DNA from 4 places in the Vallitalea maricola genome. Region 1 is predicted to be linked to each of the others. Evidence: predicted binding sites of a transcription regulator. Region 1 holds the regulator's gene; each other region holds the start of a gene.
The links. Region 1 encodes HrcA, which represses chaperone genes, less so after heat shock. Its sites were predicted from a motif close to TGTTAGCACTCNNNNNNNNNGAGTGCTAACA; they were not measured.

Region 1 (4,796 bases):
TGGATTTTAATTATGAAGTATCTAGAAGTTTAGCGGCATGTGAAGGAGCTGTTCTTGTAGTAGATGCAGCACAAGGAATTGAAGCTCAGACATTAGCTAATGTGTATCTAGCGCTGGAACATGACTTGGAGATAGTTACAGTAATAAATAAGATTGATTTACCAAGTGCGGAACCTGATAGGGTAAAAGCAGAGGTAGAGGATGTTATTGGATTAGATGCCGAAGATGCACCACTGATATCTGCAAAAGAAGGCATTAATATAGAAGATGTGCTTGAAAAAATAGTATCAGATATACCAGCACCAGTAGGAGATGTAAATGCACCTCTGAAAGCGCTTATATTTGATTCTCTATATGACCCTTATAGAGGTGTTATAGTATTCTGCAGGGTTAAAGAGGGAACCGTTAAAAAGGGCATGAAAATACGTATGATGGCTACTGAAAAACAATTTGAAGTAGTGGAAGTTGGGTATTTTGGTGCTGGACAATTCATACCGGCTGATTCTTTACAGGCAGGTACAGTTGGATACATTACAGCTAGTATCAAGAATGTTGGGGATACTAATGTGGGTGATACCATTACAGATGCTAGCAACCCAATAGATGAGCCTCTACCAGGGTATAAAAATGTTAATCCAATGGTTTTCTGTGGGTTATATCCAGCAGATGGGTCTAAGTATCAAGATTTACGTGATGCACTTGACAAATTAAAATTAAATGATGCAGCACTTAATTTTGAACCAGAAACATCAATAGCTCTTGGTTTCGGATTCAGATGTGGTTTCTTGGGATTGTTGCATCTAGAAATAATACAAGAGCGTTTGGAAAGAGAATATAATCTTGATTTGGTAACAACTGCACCAAGTGTTATATATAAAGTATATAAAACTAACGGTGAAGTTATTGATCTTGCGAACCCAACTGATTTACCTGATGTCTCAGAGATAAGAACTATGGAAGAACCAATAGTGAAAGCTGAGATTATGGTTCCGACAGATTATATTGGAACGGTAATGGAACTTTGTCAAGAAAGACGTGGAGAGTATTTCGGCATGGATTACATTGAAGAGACAAGAGCCATGTTGACTTATGAACTTCCACTTAATGAAATAATATATGATTTCTTTGATGCTCTAAAATCTAGGACAAGAGGTTATGCATCCTTTGATTATGAATTAGTTGGGTATAAAGAATCTGAATTAGTAAAACTTGATATATTAATTAACAAAGAAGTTGTAGATGCATTATCTTTTATCGTTCATGTTGATAAAGCATATGATAGAGGAAGAAAGATAGCAGAGAAATTGAAGACAGAAATACCTAGACACCTATTTGAAATACCAATACAAGCAGCTGTTGGTAATAAAATAATTGCTAGAGAAACTATTAAAGCCATGAGAAAAGATGTACTTGCTAAATGTTATGGTGGAGATATATCAAGAAAAAGAAAACTTCTTGAAAAACAGAAAAAAGGTAAGAAGAGAATGCGTCAAGTAGGTAATGTAGAAGTACCTCAACAAGCTTTTATGAGTGTGCTTAAGCTAGATGATTAGGTGTTAGAGATGAAAAATATCAGTTTATATATTCATATTCCTTTTTGCAAAAGTAAATGTAATTATTGCGATTTTCTATCTTTTGACAATAAAGATAGTGTCATGAAGGAATATGTAAATGCATTAATCAACGAGATAAAAAGTTATAGTGAACTTACAAAAGAATATAATATGAAAAGTATATTTATAGGCGGTGGTACACCGTCTATTCTGCCATGTTCTGATATAGAAAGAATCTTTGATACCCTAAAATCATATTATAATATTGATAGAGATGCCGAGATAACAATTGAAGCTAATCCAGGAACCCTTGATGAAGAGAAAATTGAAGTGCTTCTTTCATCAGGTGTAAATCGCATAAGCATGGGATTACAATCATGTAATAATAAATTATTAAAGAAACTAGGACGAATCCATACTTGGGATGAATTCCTATTAAATTATGATTTGATTAGAAATAATGGTTTTGAAAATATAAATATAGATTTGATGTTTGCTCTACCAAATCAAACTATCAGTGATATAGAGAATGACTTGAAAAAGATAATCAATCTTAGACCAGAACATATATCTTATTATTCCTTGATAATTGAAGAAGGAACTAAATTTTCTAGGTTATATGATGATAACAAGCTTGTTTTACCAGCTGAAGATGTAGAACGTCATATGTATTGGCTGATTCATGATACACTACAGAATAATGGTTATAAACACTATGAGATATCTAATTATGCTTTGGACAACAGAGAGTGCTATCATAATAAGATATATTGGAAAGAAGAAGAATATATAGGTATTGGGTTAGGGGCTTCCTCATACTTTGAGGGCTTTAGATATAAGAATATCAATAATCTGTTAAATTATATAGATATTAATGGAGATATTAGTAAGCTTAAGGAATGTACTGAGAAAATCAGTAAAAAGACTTCTATTGAAGAATATATGTTTTTAGGACTGAGATTATTAGAAGGTATAGATAAGATTGATTTTTATAATAGATGGGGACATGAAATAGAATATTATTATAAAGATGCTATACAAGAGCTTATAGAAAAAGGACTTATTATGGAAAATGGGTCTAGATTAAAATTAACTAAAAAAGGAGTTGACGTTAGTAATTTTGCATTATCCATGTTTTTGTTTGATTAATATGGCTATAATGGGCTTAAATACAGCTGGTAAAAGATGTTACAAATGTATTAAGCCTAAAAAAAATAATTAAATTTTGCAAAATTACTTGACAAATCTACCTGCAAGTGATATTTTTATTTCAAGCATTAGCACTCATTAGAGTAGAGTGCTAACAAAAAAATAAGCTAACAAAGGTGGTGCGATATGGAACTAAATGATAGAAAGATTAAAATTCTTAGGGCAATAATTTTAAATTACCTAGATACAGCTGAACCAGTAGGTTCAAGAACAATTTCAAAGAATTATGACTTAGGTATAAGTCCTGCTACTATAAGAAATGAAATGTCTGATCTAGAAGAATTAGGTCTTATATTGCAACCTCATACGTCTGCAGGTAGAATTCCATCTGACAAGGGGTATAGGCTATATGTTGATAGGCTTATGAATCTTCATCATGAAGAGATAAATAATGGTTTATATATAGAACAGCTGTTTCAACGTGTAGATAGGATAGAATCTTTGTTAAAAAATATTGCTAAGATGCTGGCAAATGAAACTAATTATGCTACGATTGTTTCATCACCACAGATTAATAAAGCTAAAATAAAAAATATACAATTAATAGGTGTACAGGAAAAAAGAATATTAGCGGTTATAGTAACAGATGGTAATATTATTAAGAATTATATGATCAATATTAATGAACCAGTACATCAAACAATGTTGAATAGATTGACTTTTGTTCTTAATGAACAGTTATATGGACTTACTCTTGAACAGATTAATTTACCACTTATTCAACAACTAAAAGATTTTGCTGGAAGTAACGCTGATATAATCAATAAAGTATTAGATGCCATTTTTGATACTATAAAATCTGTTGATGATACAGAGATCTATACATCTGGTGCAACTAATATATTAAGATTTCCAGAATTCAATGATATATCAAAAGCAACCAATCTAATACATAGACTTGAAGAAAAACAAGTTCTAAGAGATATGGTCTATACTGTATTAGAAGAAAATGGTGTTAATATAAAAGTTACTATTGGTAACGAAAATGTTATTGATGAAATGAAAGATTGTAGTTTGATAACTACTGCTTATAAGCTTGGTGGAGAGAATATTGGATTTATTGGTATCATTGGTCCTAAACGGATGGATTACGAAAATACAATAGGTTCTCTTTCAGGTTTAATGTCAAAAATGGAAGAAATTATTAATAAGTTAAAATAGGAAGGTGGTTATATAGTGGCTAAAGAAAAAGTTTCTGAAGAAAATATTTCAGAAGAAATTAAAGATGAAATAATTAATGAGCAAGAAGTTGAAGAAAAAGATTCAGAAGAAAACTTAGAAGAAGTGGAAGATGTAAAATTAGAAGAAGATTCTACTGGAGAAAATGATATGAATAAAAAACTGAAACAAAAAGAAAAGGAAGTTAACGAATACGTAGATAAATTACAAAGAACTATGGCAGAATTTGATAACTTTAGAAAAAGAACAATAAAAGAAAAGTCTATGATGTATGAAAATGGAGCAAAAGAAACATTAGAAAAATTATTACCTATTGTAGATAATTTTGAACGTGCTCTAGACAGTATTTCAGAAGAACAAAAAGAACTACCTTTTACACAAGGTGTTGAAATGATATTCAAACAGTTAATGAGTACTCTTAACGAACTTGGAGTAGAAGAAATAAAAGCTGAAGGGAATGAGTTTGATCCTAACTTCCATCATGCAGTTACACATGCTGATGACGAGTCATTAGGTGAAAATATAGTTGCAGAAGTATTCCAAAAAGGATATATGTACAACGATTCAGTTTTAAGACATAGCATGGTAAAAGTAGTAAACTAGTTTATCAAGAAAAAATTTAAAGAAATATAGAATGTATGATTATAATATTGTGCATCTTATATATATATTATTAATTACTTAAAAAATAATCTTCGTCGAATAAAATAAAATTATAAAAAACATTGACGAGTATATTGATATGAAGGAGGAAATAAAATGGGTAAAATAATTGGTATTGATTTAGGTACAACTAACTCATGTGTTGCAGTTATGGAAGGTGGAAAGCCAGTAGTAATTGCTAACGCAGAAGGT
Region 2 (4,796 bases), on a different contig from region 1:
GATGGAGACTTAAAGCAAAATAGTATATGTATATGTGAAGTAGTGAGGCAGGACGCCGAACCCAGCATTTAATCTGACAGCCCTACTGGACTGTCAGAAATAATAATTGACTCGATGTCCATTATTATTTGTTGAGCTCAGGACGAGCAAGTAGCTGGCGAAACATATACATATACTATTTTGCAAACTCCAAGTAAGAACAAAACATTTTTTCTGACTTACTTGATATCATATAAAAATAAAAGAATGATTATTAATTGAATCACTTGACAAGAGTCGAATTATAGTCCATTATATTATAACAATGTTTAAAAAAAGTTAATAAGGAGGATAATGTAGTGGTTATAAAATCGTTTAAACAGTATTCAGGTTTGCCGAAAGAGATCTACATTCTCGCTATTCAGAGATTTGTTAATTCCATTGGCGGTTTTGTTTATGCCTTTTTAGCTCTGTTTCTGAGTAAGAGATTAGGTTTGCAAGAAAATGTCATTGGTAGTTTTATGTTAGTTTGTTCTCTAGTCGGTATACCTGGTTCACTTATTTCTGGTCATCTAGTTGATAAATGTAATAGAAAAACAATTTTACTTGTTTCAAGAACTTTATCAGCTGTCATATTTATTATTTGTGGTTTCCTTGGTAATTCAATAACGGTTGTTTATTTACTTATTATTTCAAGCTTTATATCTAGTTTTTCAGGCCCAGCAAGTGGTGCTATGACAGCGGATTTAACTACTCCTGAAAATAGAAAACAAAGTTTCTCCTTATTGTACCTAGGAATGAATGTTGGACTTGCTTTTGGATTGACAATTGCAGGATATTTATTTGAACATTACACCAGATGGATATTTTGGGGTGATGGTATAACTTCATTAATTAGTTTATTATTAGTTGCTTTTTATATAAAAGATACTAGACCAACAAAAGCCCAGATAAAAGAAATTAACGAATCTGATAGAGAAGGAGAAAAAGAGGAAAAAGGCTCTGTAGTTAAAGCACTTGTCAGAAGACCATTCCTATTAGGCTTCGTAATTATATCTTCTGTTATTGGTTTTGTATATAATCAACATGGATTTATTATGCCATTACATCTGGAGGAATTATATCCTAATTTTGGAGCAAAATATTTTGGTAATGTAATGGCTATTAATACAATGATTGTTGTTATCTTTACGCCAATCATAATGTACTATACAAGAAAGATTAAACCAGTTGTTAATGTAGCTATTGCAACTTTAACATACATAATAGGTTTTGGTATGATGGGATTAATTAATGAGTTATGGGTATTTTTTGTTGCTGTATTCATCTGGACAACAGGTGAAATAATTGCTACAACCAATACAGGAGTTTATATCTCTAACCATTCACCAGTTAATCATCGTGGTAGATTTAACTCCATTATAGGTATGATTCAGGCTGCTGGACGTTCTTTTGCTCCATTCTTCATGGGAATGTTCCTAGTGTCACACAGCAAATCACAAGGATGGATACTGACTGGATTTGTTGGAGTGATAGCATTTATAATGCTTTATATATTATTTACAAAAGAAAAACGTTACAATGAAAACATTGATAACGTTCAGGAATTACTTTCTGAAAAAGAGGCATCATAACAATAAAGTTATAGATTAAGGGTTATATAGAAAGGATTTACTTATGAAGAATAAAAATATAGACGCGACTAAAGGTGATATAAAGAAAAATCTGTGGATACTGGCATGGCCTATAATGATAGGTAATCTGATACAGGTTATATATAATATGACAGATACATATTGGGTAGGGAAACTTGACAATAGTACTGAAGCCATTGCAGCTGTTACTATTACATTTTCAGTTGTATTTGTATTAGTTTCATTAGCAGCTGGATTGGGTATAGGGTCAGCAACATTAGCAGCTCAATACTATGGTGCTAGAGAATATAAGAAGGTTGATGAAGTAGCCTATACATCATTAATTGTTATTGGTGCTATTGCATTGGTTTTTGTTGCTGGAGGCATAATTTTTTACAAGCAGCTTTTTGACCTATTACAGACGCCAGATAATATTATACCTATAGCAAAAGATTATTTCATTATAATAATGGTAGGTATGATATTCATGTTCATATTCTTTATTATGAGTGGGATATTACGTGGAATTGGAGATACTAGAACACCTATGATTGCAGGTATAGTCTCTGGTGTAATAAATATGATATTGGACCCATTTCTTATATTTGGATGGGGGATATTCCCTGAACTAGGTATTTCGGGAGCTGCTTATGCAACTGTAATATCTAGAGTATTTGCTTCAGGATACATTTTTTATGTAGTACTCAGGGGTAAGACTTTCTTGAAAATGAACTTACGTAATATAAAAGTTGATTTAAAAATTACTAAACAATTATTTAAGATTGGAGTACCTTCTAGTATTTCACAAGCTGTAATAAGCCTAGGTGGAACGGTTATTATCAGTAGAGTAAATATGTTTGGTGATGTTGCAATAGCAACACATGGTATTGGTAATAGATTGGAATCACTGTTGGCTATGCCTACAATGGGACTGGCTCAAGCTGCAAGTTCAATAGTTGGACAGAATCTAGGTGCTGGACAAAAGGAACGAGCATTCAAGAGTGGTAAATATGCCATGAAAGCATCATTTATCATACTTATAATATTGGGAGCTATTTTTGCAATATTCCCTACAGTATTTTTTGATATATTCTCTGATGATAAAGAAGTAATAGGAATGGGACGTTATTATATATATGGAATAACATTATTATATGCATTTGTAGGTTGTAGAATTGTCATGTCCAATGTATTCCAAGGAGCAGGAGCTGCTTCGGTATCCATGTGGTTAAGCTTAATCTGCTTATGGGGATTTCGGGTTCCACTTTCTTATGCACTATCATATACTCCATTAGGAATAAAAGGATTATGGTCAGGAGTAGGATTATCTTTCATTGTTAGTTTCTTTTTTATGTATTACTTCTATAAAAAAGGAAAATGGATGGATAAGGTTGTTGTAGAAAAGAAAGAACCCTTAGAGGCATAATATATTAATTAGAATACGGGGCTGTGGGATAATACCAAAAATGTATTATCCGATAGCCTCTTTTTTTATGCTTATTTATCTGTTATTTCAATCAATTTAACTCTTAATATTTTTTTGTGAAAAAATTTAAATATACTCTTGACAAAAATCTCTAAAAGGGATATATTATATATAGAAATTGTTAGCACTCGATTAGAGTGAGTGCTAACAATGGAAAATAAATTATGATATAGGAGGAATTAATATGTTTGGATTAACACCATTTAATAACAACCCAATTAGGAAAAGTAACTCGTTTAACAATGATTTTTATGACATGATTGATGACTTCTTTAATAATAGTTTTTTACCTGTAAGAAATTTGTATAACGACACATTTAAAGTAGATGTGAAAGAGTCAGATAAAGATTATTTAGTAGAAGCTGAGTTACCAGGAATTAATAAAGAAGATGTGAAACTCGATTATAATGATAGTAGACTAACAATTAATGTCAATCATGAAGAAAACGTAGATGAAGAAAAAGATTATTATATCCATAGGGAAAGAAAAAGAACTTCTATGCAAAGAGGAATATATTTGAAGGATATCGTTCCCGAAGAAATTTCAGCTCAATTAAAAGATGGTGTATTGAAGATCGTAGTTCCTAAAAAGGAAAAATCCGATAATACATTTAATATAGAAGTCAATTAAGAGATAGAGCCCATAGAGGCTCTATTTCTATTAATATCCTGTATTTGATAAATTATATGTTATAAGATTATTTAATTTTTATATATATTCACACTTTAAAAAGATTATTATATGTGGTATTGTTGTATTAAAAACTATTGGATTTAATTATAGTAATAAAATTTAGTAAATGGAGTGTGAATAATAATGAACCCAAAAAGAGAATACATAAAGGGAAAAGATACGTATAATAAGGAGTTAGACAAGCTTAATCATAAAATCAATATCTATGGTAATGTTAGACTTATTGTAATTCTTTTAGGATTAGGATTTACTATATGGTCATATACTAGAAAATCTTATCTACTTAGCTTGAACAGTTTAATTATTACACTGGTTATTTTTATCAGCTTAATAATTATACACCAAAAAAATATTGACCTAAGGCCTAGGCTGACAGCACTTTGTAAAATCAATGAAAACGGTATTAAGCGTCTAAGGGGAGAATGGAAAAAATTCCAGAAGAATGGTAAAGAATTCATTGATGAAGATCATAATTATTCATGGGATTTAGATTTATTCGGTAAGAATTCCTTGTTTCAATGGATAAATCATACTAACACTCCAATGGGTAAGAAGAAGTTAAGAGATGCACTTATAAAACCCAATAAAAATATTGAACTAATAAGAAAAAGACAACAAGCCATAATAGAGCTTTCTAAAAATATGAATTGGGTTCATGAATTAGAAGCAGCGGGCATGTTAGAAGATAATGACAGTATAGATGAAGGAGAGTTAATAAAATGGAGTAAGGATATAGCACCATTCTATCTAAATAATCTATTAGGATTATTTGTAAAGATATTACCTATAGTTTCCATTTTAACTATTGTACTGCCTTTTTGTATACCATCTTTTTCACATATATATGGATTGGTATTCATAAGTATACAGATAATTGTTGCTTTCATAGGTCTTAATAAAAGGCATACAAGGTTATCTACTATCGACGATTTCAGAAAACAGATATCCATATACGATAAGATGATCAAGTTAATTGAATCACAAGATTTTGAATCAAGTTTAT
Region 3 (4,796 bases), on a different contig from region 1:
AGATTAGAATAGATTCACAAGAAGCTAGTATCAGATTGATTGATAGTCCTTATAAATAGACAATATTTTATTTATTTATATTTTTTTTCTAAAATACTATTAAATTATTATGTCTAGGTCTATGAAATTTTTACATATTATGATATTATATACTAATAATAGGAAAAAATAGGTAGAACAATAAATATAATATTACATTTCGCAATGTATTTTTTCTTATGATTATAATTAAAACATATCTTAATAAAAGATTATACATAAGAAATACTCAATTGATTCTAATATACCACAATAGAAAAGGTGTAATTTTATGAGTGATATATTTTCTGGACTAGAGAAATTAGGATTTAACAATATTAAAGCAATGGATATATTTGAAGATGAAAAGAAGAAGAGAGCGGAAATGAAAATAAAAAAAATGTCTAAAATTTCAGCAAAAGATTTACTTTATGATAGGAAAGTATTATGTCCCGTTTGTGGTGAAAAATTTATTACTAGAACGGTAAGAGCAGGTAAAGCTAAATTATTGTCTATTGATACTGATCTAAGACCTAAATATGATATTATTACTCCTTATATGTATGATGTCATCCTTTGTAATTGCTGTGGGTATGCAGCTCTAAGTAAATTTTTTAAAAAAATAACAGGCACACAAGCAGATTGGATTAAAAAACAAATATCCAACACCTATAGAGGAAGAGAATATCCAGATGAATATACATACGAAGTAGCTATTGAAAGGTACAAATTAGCTTTACTGAATGCCGTAGTGAAAAAAGTGAAAGCAAGTGAAAAAGCTTATATATGTCTTAAGATTGCTTGGCTATACAGATGTTATTCTGAGGAGTTATTACAAAATGAGAATCCTTCTCATGAATTGATAGAAGAAAACCATAAATATGAAATGATTTTTATAGAAAAGGCATATGAAGGATTTATTAATACATATGAAAATGAAGACTTTCCAGTATGTGGTATGCAGGAAATGACAGTAATGTATTTAATTGGTGATTTAGCTAGAAAATTAGGAAAATTGGATGAATCAACTAAATGGGTATCAAAAGTGATAGTATCAAAAACAGCTAATGAAAGATTAAAAGATAAAGCTAGAAATATTAAAAATCTTGTTAAACAACAGAAAAGGATAAATGCTAGAAATAATATTGAAATTGATGATTAAATTTAAATATGAAAATTAAATAGGATTATATATTTTACGTTAATATCAAGGAAGATAGACAAGGTTAAAAGCTATGAATGGCTAAAGCTAGTCTATCTTCCAAAGTTTTATAACTATATATCCAAGAATACTTTAAGATAGTTGAATCAATTAACATTGAGGCTGTTTATTTTTAACATAGTCCTTATTAGAGCGTCTTTAGAATTTTTCCAAGGTTCATCTGCAAATCTGTAATCATTTTTTTGAATAAACCAATCTAAGTCTTCTTTTAAACGGTTAAGATTATCAATTTCAACAGATACAATGATATCAATGAATGATTCAAGCTGAGAATCATTTAGATATTTTGGTGCTTCATTATAAAGTAATGCAAAATGGTTTAGGCAGAATCCTTTACTTGATTTGAGTAAATCAATAAAAGATTTATCTTTTTTTAGTAGATAGAAAAACGTATCAGTATATTTCTGAAAGGTAGATTCTATTCTATCGCATATGTAACAACTTGATTCCTTTTCTTTTAGATAGGTAAATAGTTTTGTATCACTTTTATCATTTTTGGAGAATAGCTTTTTCTTTGATTTTGGATTGCCAGATGAAATAAGACTTTCAACTTCTTTTTGTAAATTATCAAGATGACTGTTAAGCATAAGAGCAAGACCTAATCTGTTTTTGTTAGTGTACATTTTAGTTAAATGTTCTTTGCAAAATCCAAGATTATTAGTTTTTTCCCTTACATCTGTTTCCATATAAGATGGACCTAGTACAAATTGGATTGTATTTTCCTCTAGAGTCTTGTACATATTGCAAAAAGGACATTCACCTTCTTCTTTAAATGAATCGATTACAGGAATTGTATATATTTTTTCTTTCATTTTTACACCCACTTGTTTTATAATATATTCTATGATATAGAAGCTGGAACTTCTTTATAAGCATATGGAATATATTGAGTATAGCATAAATAAGGGATAAGTGATAGAGTTTATTAGATATATAATTTGAATTAAGGAAATATATTGAACTTATTGAAATGGGTGTTAGAAGTTTAAGTTCAATATATATAGATTATCTTAGGAGGGTAAATAATGGAATATATTGTAGAAAATAATAATATACTAGTTAATGATTATATTGATTTTGATATTGAACATATCTTAGAATGTGGTCAATGTTTTAGATTCTATAAACAATCGGATAAAGATTATCTGTTAATTGCTTATGACAAGATATTAAGAGTCACTCAAGGAGATAATAAAATCATTTTCCATAATACAAACACAAATGATTTTGATACAATATGGACAAATTATTTTGACTTGGGGAGAGATTATGGAAATATTAAGAAAGTACTTAGTAACATAGATGAACATTTACATAAGGCAGTTTCAGAAAAAGGTGGTATAAGAATTTTACAACAGGATACATGGGAAACTCTTATCTCATTTATCATATCTCAAAATAAAAACATTACACATATTAAAATATTAATAGAAGAGCTCTCTAAAAAATACGGTACTTACATTGGGGAAGAAGATAATGTTAAATACTATTCTTTTCCTACTATAGAACAACTATCAGCTGCAAGTGAACAAGACCTAAGAGATCTGAAAGTTGGTTTTAGAGCACCATATATTGTTGATGCGTGTAGAAAAGTTATCAATAAGGAAGTAGATTTGGTTAGCTTAGCTTCCATGGAAATTGAAGAAGCAAAGAATGAGTTGATGAAAATCAAAGGGGTTGGCCCAAAAGTAGCAGATTGTGTATTACTCTTTGGAGCTAAGAGATACGAAGTATTCCCTACTGATGTTTGGGTTAAAAGAATAATGGAGCATTATTATTTTAATAAGGATACAAAAATAAAAGCTATACATGAATTTGCGGTAGAACATTATGGAACTTTAGCAGGATTTGCACAGCAATTCCTATTTTATTATGCCAGGGATTTCAAGATTGGCAAAAAATGATAATCAAGTTGTATAAACCTTAGTACTAATGGTGAAAATATATATTAGCTATAAACAAATTATAAACTATAATACAAAAATAAAATAAATATATCCCATGCTATTATAATCAAGGAATATATGAATCTAAACTATAATATAACGAAAATAGGAGCAAATTGAAGAAAACAAGAGTATGCGAAAGGTAAGAAGAGTTAACATTATATAATGGATGAAAATGGTTAAAATAAACATTTGCAATTAATTGCCTATTTTAATAATATATACCTTGAGATTAGCACTCGATTGAAGAGAGTGCTAACAACAGAAAAAGAAAATATGAAAGATAATTATAAGGAGGTAAATAAACATGAAATTAGTACCTTTAGGAGACAGAGTAGTAATTAAACAATTAGAGGCTGAACAAGTAACTAAATCAGGTATCGTATTACCTACTGGAGCAAAAGAAAAGCCACAAGAAGCAGAAGTAGTTGCTGTAGGACCAGGTGGAATGGTTGAAGGAAAAGAAGTTAAGATGGAAGTTAAAGTAGGAGATAAGATTATCTATTCAAAATATGCTGGTACAGAAGTTAAACTAGAAGATAATGAGTATATCATTGTTAAGCAAAGTGATATATTAGCAATAGTTGAATAATCATTGAATTGAAATAAAAATAAAAACAAAGAAAACAAGGAGGGCTACATAATGGCTAAAGAAATTAAATTTGGTGCAAATGCAAGAACTGCTTTAGAAGCAGGAGTTAACCAATTAGCAGATACAGTAAAAGTAACACTAGGACCAAAAGGAAGAAATGTTGTTTTAGATAAAAAATTCGGTACACCACTTATTACTAATGATGGTGTTACAATAGCAAAAGAAATTGAATTAGAAGATGCTTTTGAAAACATGGGTGCACAACTTGTTAAAGAAGTTGCCACTAAAACTAATGATGTTGCAGGTGATGGAACTACTACTGCTACAGTATTAGCACAATCAATGATTCAAGAAGGAATCAAGAATATAGCAGCAGGAGCTAATCCTATTATTCTTAGAAGAGGTATGAAAGAAGCTACTAAGAAAACAGTTGAAGCTATCAAAGAAATGAGCAGTGCATTAACTGGTAAAGACCAAATTGCAAAAGTTGCTGCAATTTCAGCTGGTGATGAAGAAGTAGGACAATTAATTGCTGATGCAATGGAAAAAGTTTCTAATGATGGAGTTATCACGATTGAAGAATCAAAAACAATGGAAACTGAACTTGAATTAGTTGAAGGTATGCAATTTGATAGAGGTTACTTATCACCTTATATGGCAACAGATATGGATAAGATGGTTGCTGATTTAGATAATCCATATATCTTAATTACAGATAAGAAAATCAGTAATATTCAAGAGATATTACCTATTCTTGAGCAAATAATCCAATCAGGATCTAAGTTATTAATCATCGCCGAAGATGTAGAAGGCGAAGCATTAGCTACATTAGTTCTTAACCGTTTAAGAGGAACATTCAGTGTTGTAGCTGTTAAAGCTCCTGGTTTTGGCGATAGAAGAAAAGCAATGCTTCAAGATATAGCAATCTTAACAGGTGGTACTGTTATTTCAGAAGAAGTAGGTCTTGATCTTAAAGAAACTACAATTGAGATGCTTGGTAAAGCAAAATCTGTTAAAG
Region 4 (4,796 bases), on a different contig from region 1:
GTTCTCAACTCTTAATCTATTAGCTGGTTCCATATCTGTTAATGGTAAGCGACATGGGCCAGATGGAAGGCCTAAATAATTCATAGCAGCTTTAACTGGTATTGGATTGACTTCACAGAAAAGTGATTTAATCAATTCATGTAATTTAAGTTGTAAATCAAGACTTCCTTTTACATCCCCAGCTAAAAACTTGGCAACTATGTCATGAGTTTCTTTTGGTAGAATGTTAGCTACTACTGAGATAACACCTTTACCGCCTAGAGAGAGTAGAGGTACTATCTGATCATCATTACCAGAATATAAATCAAGATTACCTTCGCATCTAGCAACTAATTCAGTAATATGACCTATGTTTCCACTAGCTTCCTTTATAGCAACGATATTATCTACTTTTGATAATTCTACTGCAGTATCTACATCAATGTTAAGACCTGTTCTTGATGGTACATTATATAATACAACAGGGATATCAACGCTGTTTGCAATAGAAGAAAAGTGTCTAATCAATCCTTTTTGGGTAGTTTTATTATAATAAGGAGTCACTTGCAATAGACCGTCAGCGCCAAGCTTCTCAGCTCTCTTAGATAATTCAATACCATGCTTAGTGTCATTGCTTCCAGTTCCAGCTATAACAGGTACTCTTTTATTAGTCCTGTCGATTGCTACTTTTATACATTCAAGATGTTCCTCATCATTAAGTGTTGATGATTCACCAGTTGTACCACAGATAACAATACAATCAGTTTTATTTTCTATTTGAAAATCAATTAATTTCTCTAATCCTTCAAAGTTAACACTCATATCATCGTTAAATGGTGTTACTATCGCTACACCAGATCCTGTAAAAATAGACATATAACAACCTCCTAAGATTTTATATACAAAATTATTTACCTACATCTATAAACTTTACATTTTATTATTACTTTCTATTTTCCTTGAAATCTTTTATGTGACACAGTCACTCATGTTTATCTTATAGAAAAGTCTATTTCTAAAGCATATGAAATGCTTAAAATAGCTTTTTATTCTACTTTAGTATATCTGTTTTTCACCAAAACATCAATATAAGGTAAGCAAATATTTACGATTTCATGTGGAAAATTATTTTTATGATTACCAGACCTCCTATTTCTATTACTTACTTAATATATTATATTGCTATTAACTAAAATAATTGAAATTTTTGTTTAATATTTCAGTATTTAGTGGAGGATAAAATTTTAATAAAAAACAGTCGGCGTTACGTGCCGACTGTGATAATCAATATTAAATGTCACAAGTAGCACCCCATATATAATATTATATATGACAGTTATATAGCTATTGACTATATACCCAGACAGAAAATAAACAGGTATTTTCTTCTTCGGCACCTTACCCTTTCAGCAATCATCACTTTTGCCTGAACAAATCAAATTACTTACTAATGTAAAATGCTCCTCTACCATACTAAACTATTAAATTTTGTATTATAATATCACTAATGTAGATATTTGTCAAATATTATCTATTAAAGATTAGATTAATTTTTGAAGAATCTTATTACTTCTTTCAATGAATTTAGTCATTGCTTCAGGGGATAACTGTTTATGACTTATCATAGCTAAATCATAAATTTGATTACAGAATATATCAGTATTTTCGTTATCCTTATTATCAATGATATATTTAACTAACTTGTTTTTCTTGTTAAGTAGAAGACTTTCATTACTTGGCATAGCTGCACTGTCCATTCCAAACATACCGTACATTTTGCTCATATCCTGCATTCTACGAGATTCTTCAGGTAATATTATCATAGCTGAAATATCTTCTGATTTTAGATTCTCCATAGTTACATTAAGATTTTCATTAGCAAGAGCTTTTCTGAATATAGTTTGAACTTCTTCACTAAGCTTTTTATTGTCTTCTTCACTTGTACTGTCTTCATCTTTTAGACTATCAGTAAGGTCAGCATCTATTCTAGCAAATTTTATATTATTTTCACTTTCCTTCATCTCAATATGTGAAATATATGGCTGGTCAATAGTTGTATTCATTATGACAGCTTCCATACCATTATCTTTGAACATCTTGATGTATTGAGATTGAAGAGTTTCATCTGTTACATAGTAGACTTTATTTTCATGTTTTTCTTTATTTCTATCTAAATACTCTTCAAGAGTTACATAATCACCTGTTGTTGTTTTATATAAGATGATTCCCTTTGTTTTGTCAAAGAACTTATCATCTTTTAAGCATCCGAATTTAATGAATGGATGAATATCATCCCAGAACTTTTCATAGGATTCTTTTTCTTTCTTATATAATGAATTAAGTTTGTCAGCAACTTTTTTAGTGATGTAGTTAGAAATTTTCTTAACGAATCCATCATTTTGTAAGAAACTTCTTGATACATTAAGTGGAAGGTCAGGACAATCTAAAACACCTTTTAACAATAGTAAGAATTCAGGAATAACCTCTTTGATATTATCAGCAACAAATACTTGGTTATTATATAACTTGATTTGTCCTTCCATTGTATCAAATTGATTTCCAAGTTTAGGGAAGTAGAGGATTCCTTTTAAGTTGAATGGATAATCCATATTAAGGTGAATCCAGAATAAAGGTTCTTTGAAATCCATAAAAATCTTTCTATAGAATTCCTTATATTCTTCATCAGTACACTCATTAGGTTTCTTTAAGTATAGAGGTGTAGTATCATTTAATGGTTTTGGTGCTTCAGGTTCTTTTGCCTCACCATTTGCATCTTCATTTTCTACCTTAGGCTCTTCTTTATTAGGATTGATAAGGTAGATTTCTATAGGCATTAGAGAACAATATTTTTGGATAGTGCTTTTGACTGTCCATTCATTCAAGAAGTCTTTTCCATCTTCACCAATACTTAATGTAATCTTAGTTCCTCTTTCAGTCCTATCACTATCGCTCATTTCATATTCATTACCACCGTCACTTACCCAACGTACTGCTTTTGCTCCTTCTTGATAAGAAAGAGTATCTATTGTAACTTTTTCTGCTACCATGAAGGCAGAATAGAAACCAAGTCCAAAATGACCGATAATCTGATCTTCATTAGCCTTATCTTTATATTTATTAAGAAAATCTTCAGCACCAGAGAAAGCAATTTGGTTAATATATTGTTTAACCTCTTCATCAGTCATACCGATACCATTATCTATAAAAGTCAAAGTTTTCTCTTTGTCATCAACGATAACTTCAATCTTGAATTCATTATCTTCTGGTAGAGATGCCTCTCCCATTGCATCCAATTTCTTTAATTTTGTTATAGCATCACAACCATTGGAAATAAGCTCTCTTACAAATATATCGTGGTCAGAATATAACCATTTCTTTATTATTGGAAAAATATTTTCACTATGGATGGATAAATTCCCTTTTTCAGTACTCATTCTTAACTCCTCCTAACGTTTTTCGTAAAGTAATTTTTATTTATATTGTAGGAATCCCAACAAATGATTTAATACTTCCCTATACCATTGGAGCGACTGTTAGTTACTTTAGTCACTACTTAGCTGCATATTTCATTAGGAATTCCATAAAGTATTAATAATTATGTCTAACTAAAATAGAAAAATTATATGTGTTATTAAAACTTATATAAAATATAATAAATGTATTTTCAATAGATGTCAAGATAAAATTAGCACTCGTCTAAGAAGAGTGCTAACAAAAAGATGTTTTAATATTGTAAACTGTGTATTTAAGCCTTTAAACAGCTATACCATGTTTTTTGAAAAATGTTTTTACAGAGTTATCCCAATAACTTTCTAAAGTTTTATCTAACGTAAATATATTCATGGAGCTTCCAGTAGTACACTTTAGAACGTTATCTTCAAATAAGATATTGATGAATAATCCATTTACATTATCAGCTTTAATACTTAATTCATGTTTATTAACCATGCTTTCTATTTTATCATGGGGTAGGGAAAAGACAATCTTCAGATATGAAGGGGTCTTGTTACCTTTTATCATATAGAAAGCAATATCCTTTATCTCTGACCATTTAACCAGTTTTCTATGTCCAAGTATCTCTATTTCATCTGACGATAGGTATTTTTTATTTAAATCACAAGATATATTAAACTTAGTAAAAGTATGAAGTTCTACACTTGATACTTCAAATTCATCAAACATTTTATCTCTTAATAGATTATTCATAAAAAGTTTTATATCAATTACGTTAAAAGATACCATTTAGCACCATTCCTTCCAAATTACCTATCGATATTATACCCTTAAAGTATATCATACAAAATAGAGGTAGAACTTTCAATACTTTTATTGTAATATTATTAAGTAAGTAGTATATCGATTAAAGCATTGTATAATTTTAAAAATATGTATAGAAAGTAGAGTTGTTTACATATGAATAAATTAAGTAGAGATTTCTATGAAAGAGATACATTGGTAGTTGCAAAAGAATTATTAGGTAAGTATCTAGTATATAATGATAACGATGAAGAGGTTGTAGTAAAAATAACTGAAGTTGAAGCATACAAAGGTATTGATGATAAAGCTTGCCATACTTATGGAGGGAGAAGAACACCTAGAACCGAAGTAATGTGGGGTGAAGCTGGACATGCGTATATTTACATCATATATGGGATGTATTATTGCCTTAATGTAGTTACAGAAAATATTGATAATCCATGCGCTGTGTTGATTAGAGGAGTAAAACCAGTTAAAAATATTACTAAAATGTCTTACAATAGATATAATAAAGCTTATGAAGAGCTTAACAGTTATCAAAAGAAAAATTTTTCTAATGG

Region 2: the regulator HrcA is predicted to act here: its motif matches at 3,219-3,249, upstream of AACQ14_RS00795 (Hsp20/alpha crystallin family protein).
Region 3: the regulator HrcA is predicted to act here: its motif matches at 3,417-3,447, upstream of groES (co-chaperone GroES).
Region 4: the regulator HrcA is predicted to act here: its motif matches at 3,663-3,693, upstream of htpG (molecular chaperone HtpG).

Annotation. Positions count from the first base shown of each region.
Region 1 is NZ_BTPU01000059.1:27,648-32,443, forward strand. It holds gene lepA (translation elongation factor 4) at 1-1,553, shown strand, start outside; gene hemW (radical SAM family heme chaperone HemW) at 1,563-2,702, shown strand; gene hrcA (heat-inducible transcriptional repressor HrcA) at 2,889-3,923, shown strand; gene grpE (nucleotide exchange factor GrpE) at 3,939-4,544, shown strand; gene dnaK (molecular chaperone DnaK) at 4,701-4,796, shown strand, end outside.
Region 2 is NZ_BTPU01000002.1:62,719-67,514, forward strand. It holds gene AACQ14_RS00785 (MDR family MFS transporter) at 339-1,613, shown strand; gene AACQ14_RS00790 (MATE family efflux transporter) at 1,657-3,039, shown strand; gene AACQ14_RS00795 (Hsp20/alpha crystallin family protein) at 3,284-3,730, shown strand; gene AACQ14_RS00800 (MutS-related protein) at 3,917-4,796, shown strand, end outside.
Region 3 is NZ_BTPU01000097.1:723-5,518, reverse strand. It holds gene AACQ14_RS21925 (DUF2225 domain-containing protein) at 311-1,180, shown strand; gene AACQ14_RS21920 (DUF6062 family protein) at 1,327-2,052, opposite strand; gene AACQ14_RS21915 (DNA-3-methyladenine glycosylase family protein) at 2,266-3,144, shown strand; gene groES (co-chaperone GroES) at 3,494-3,778, shown strand; gene groL (chaperonin GroEL) at 3,830-4,796, shown strand, end outside.
Region 4 is NZ_BTPU01000067.1:8,487-13,282, reverse strand. It holds gene dapA (4-hydroxy-tetrahydrodipicolinate synthase) at 1-855, opposite strand, end outside; lysine riboswitch at 1,276-1,455, opposite strand; gene htpG (molecular chaperone HtpG) at 1,521-3,413, opposite strand; gene AACQ14_RS17750 (DUF5721 family protein) at 3,733-4,221, opposite strand; gene AACQ14_RS17745 (DNA-3-methyladenine glycosylase) at 4,393-4,796, shown strand, end outside.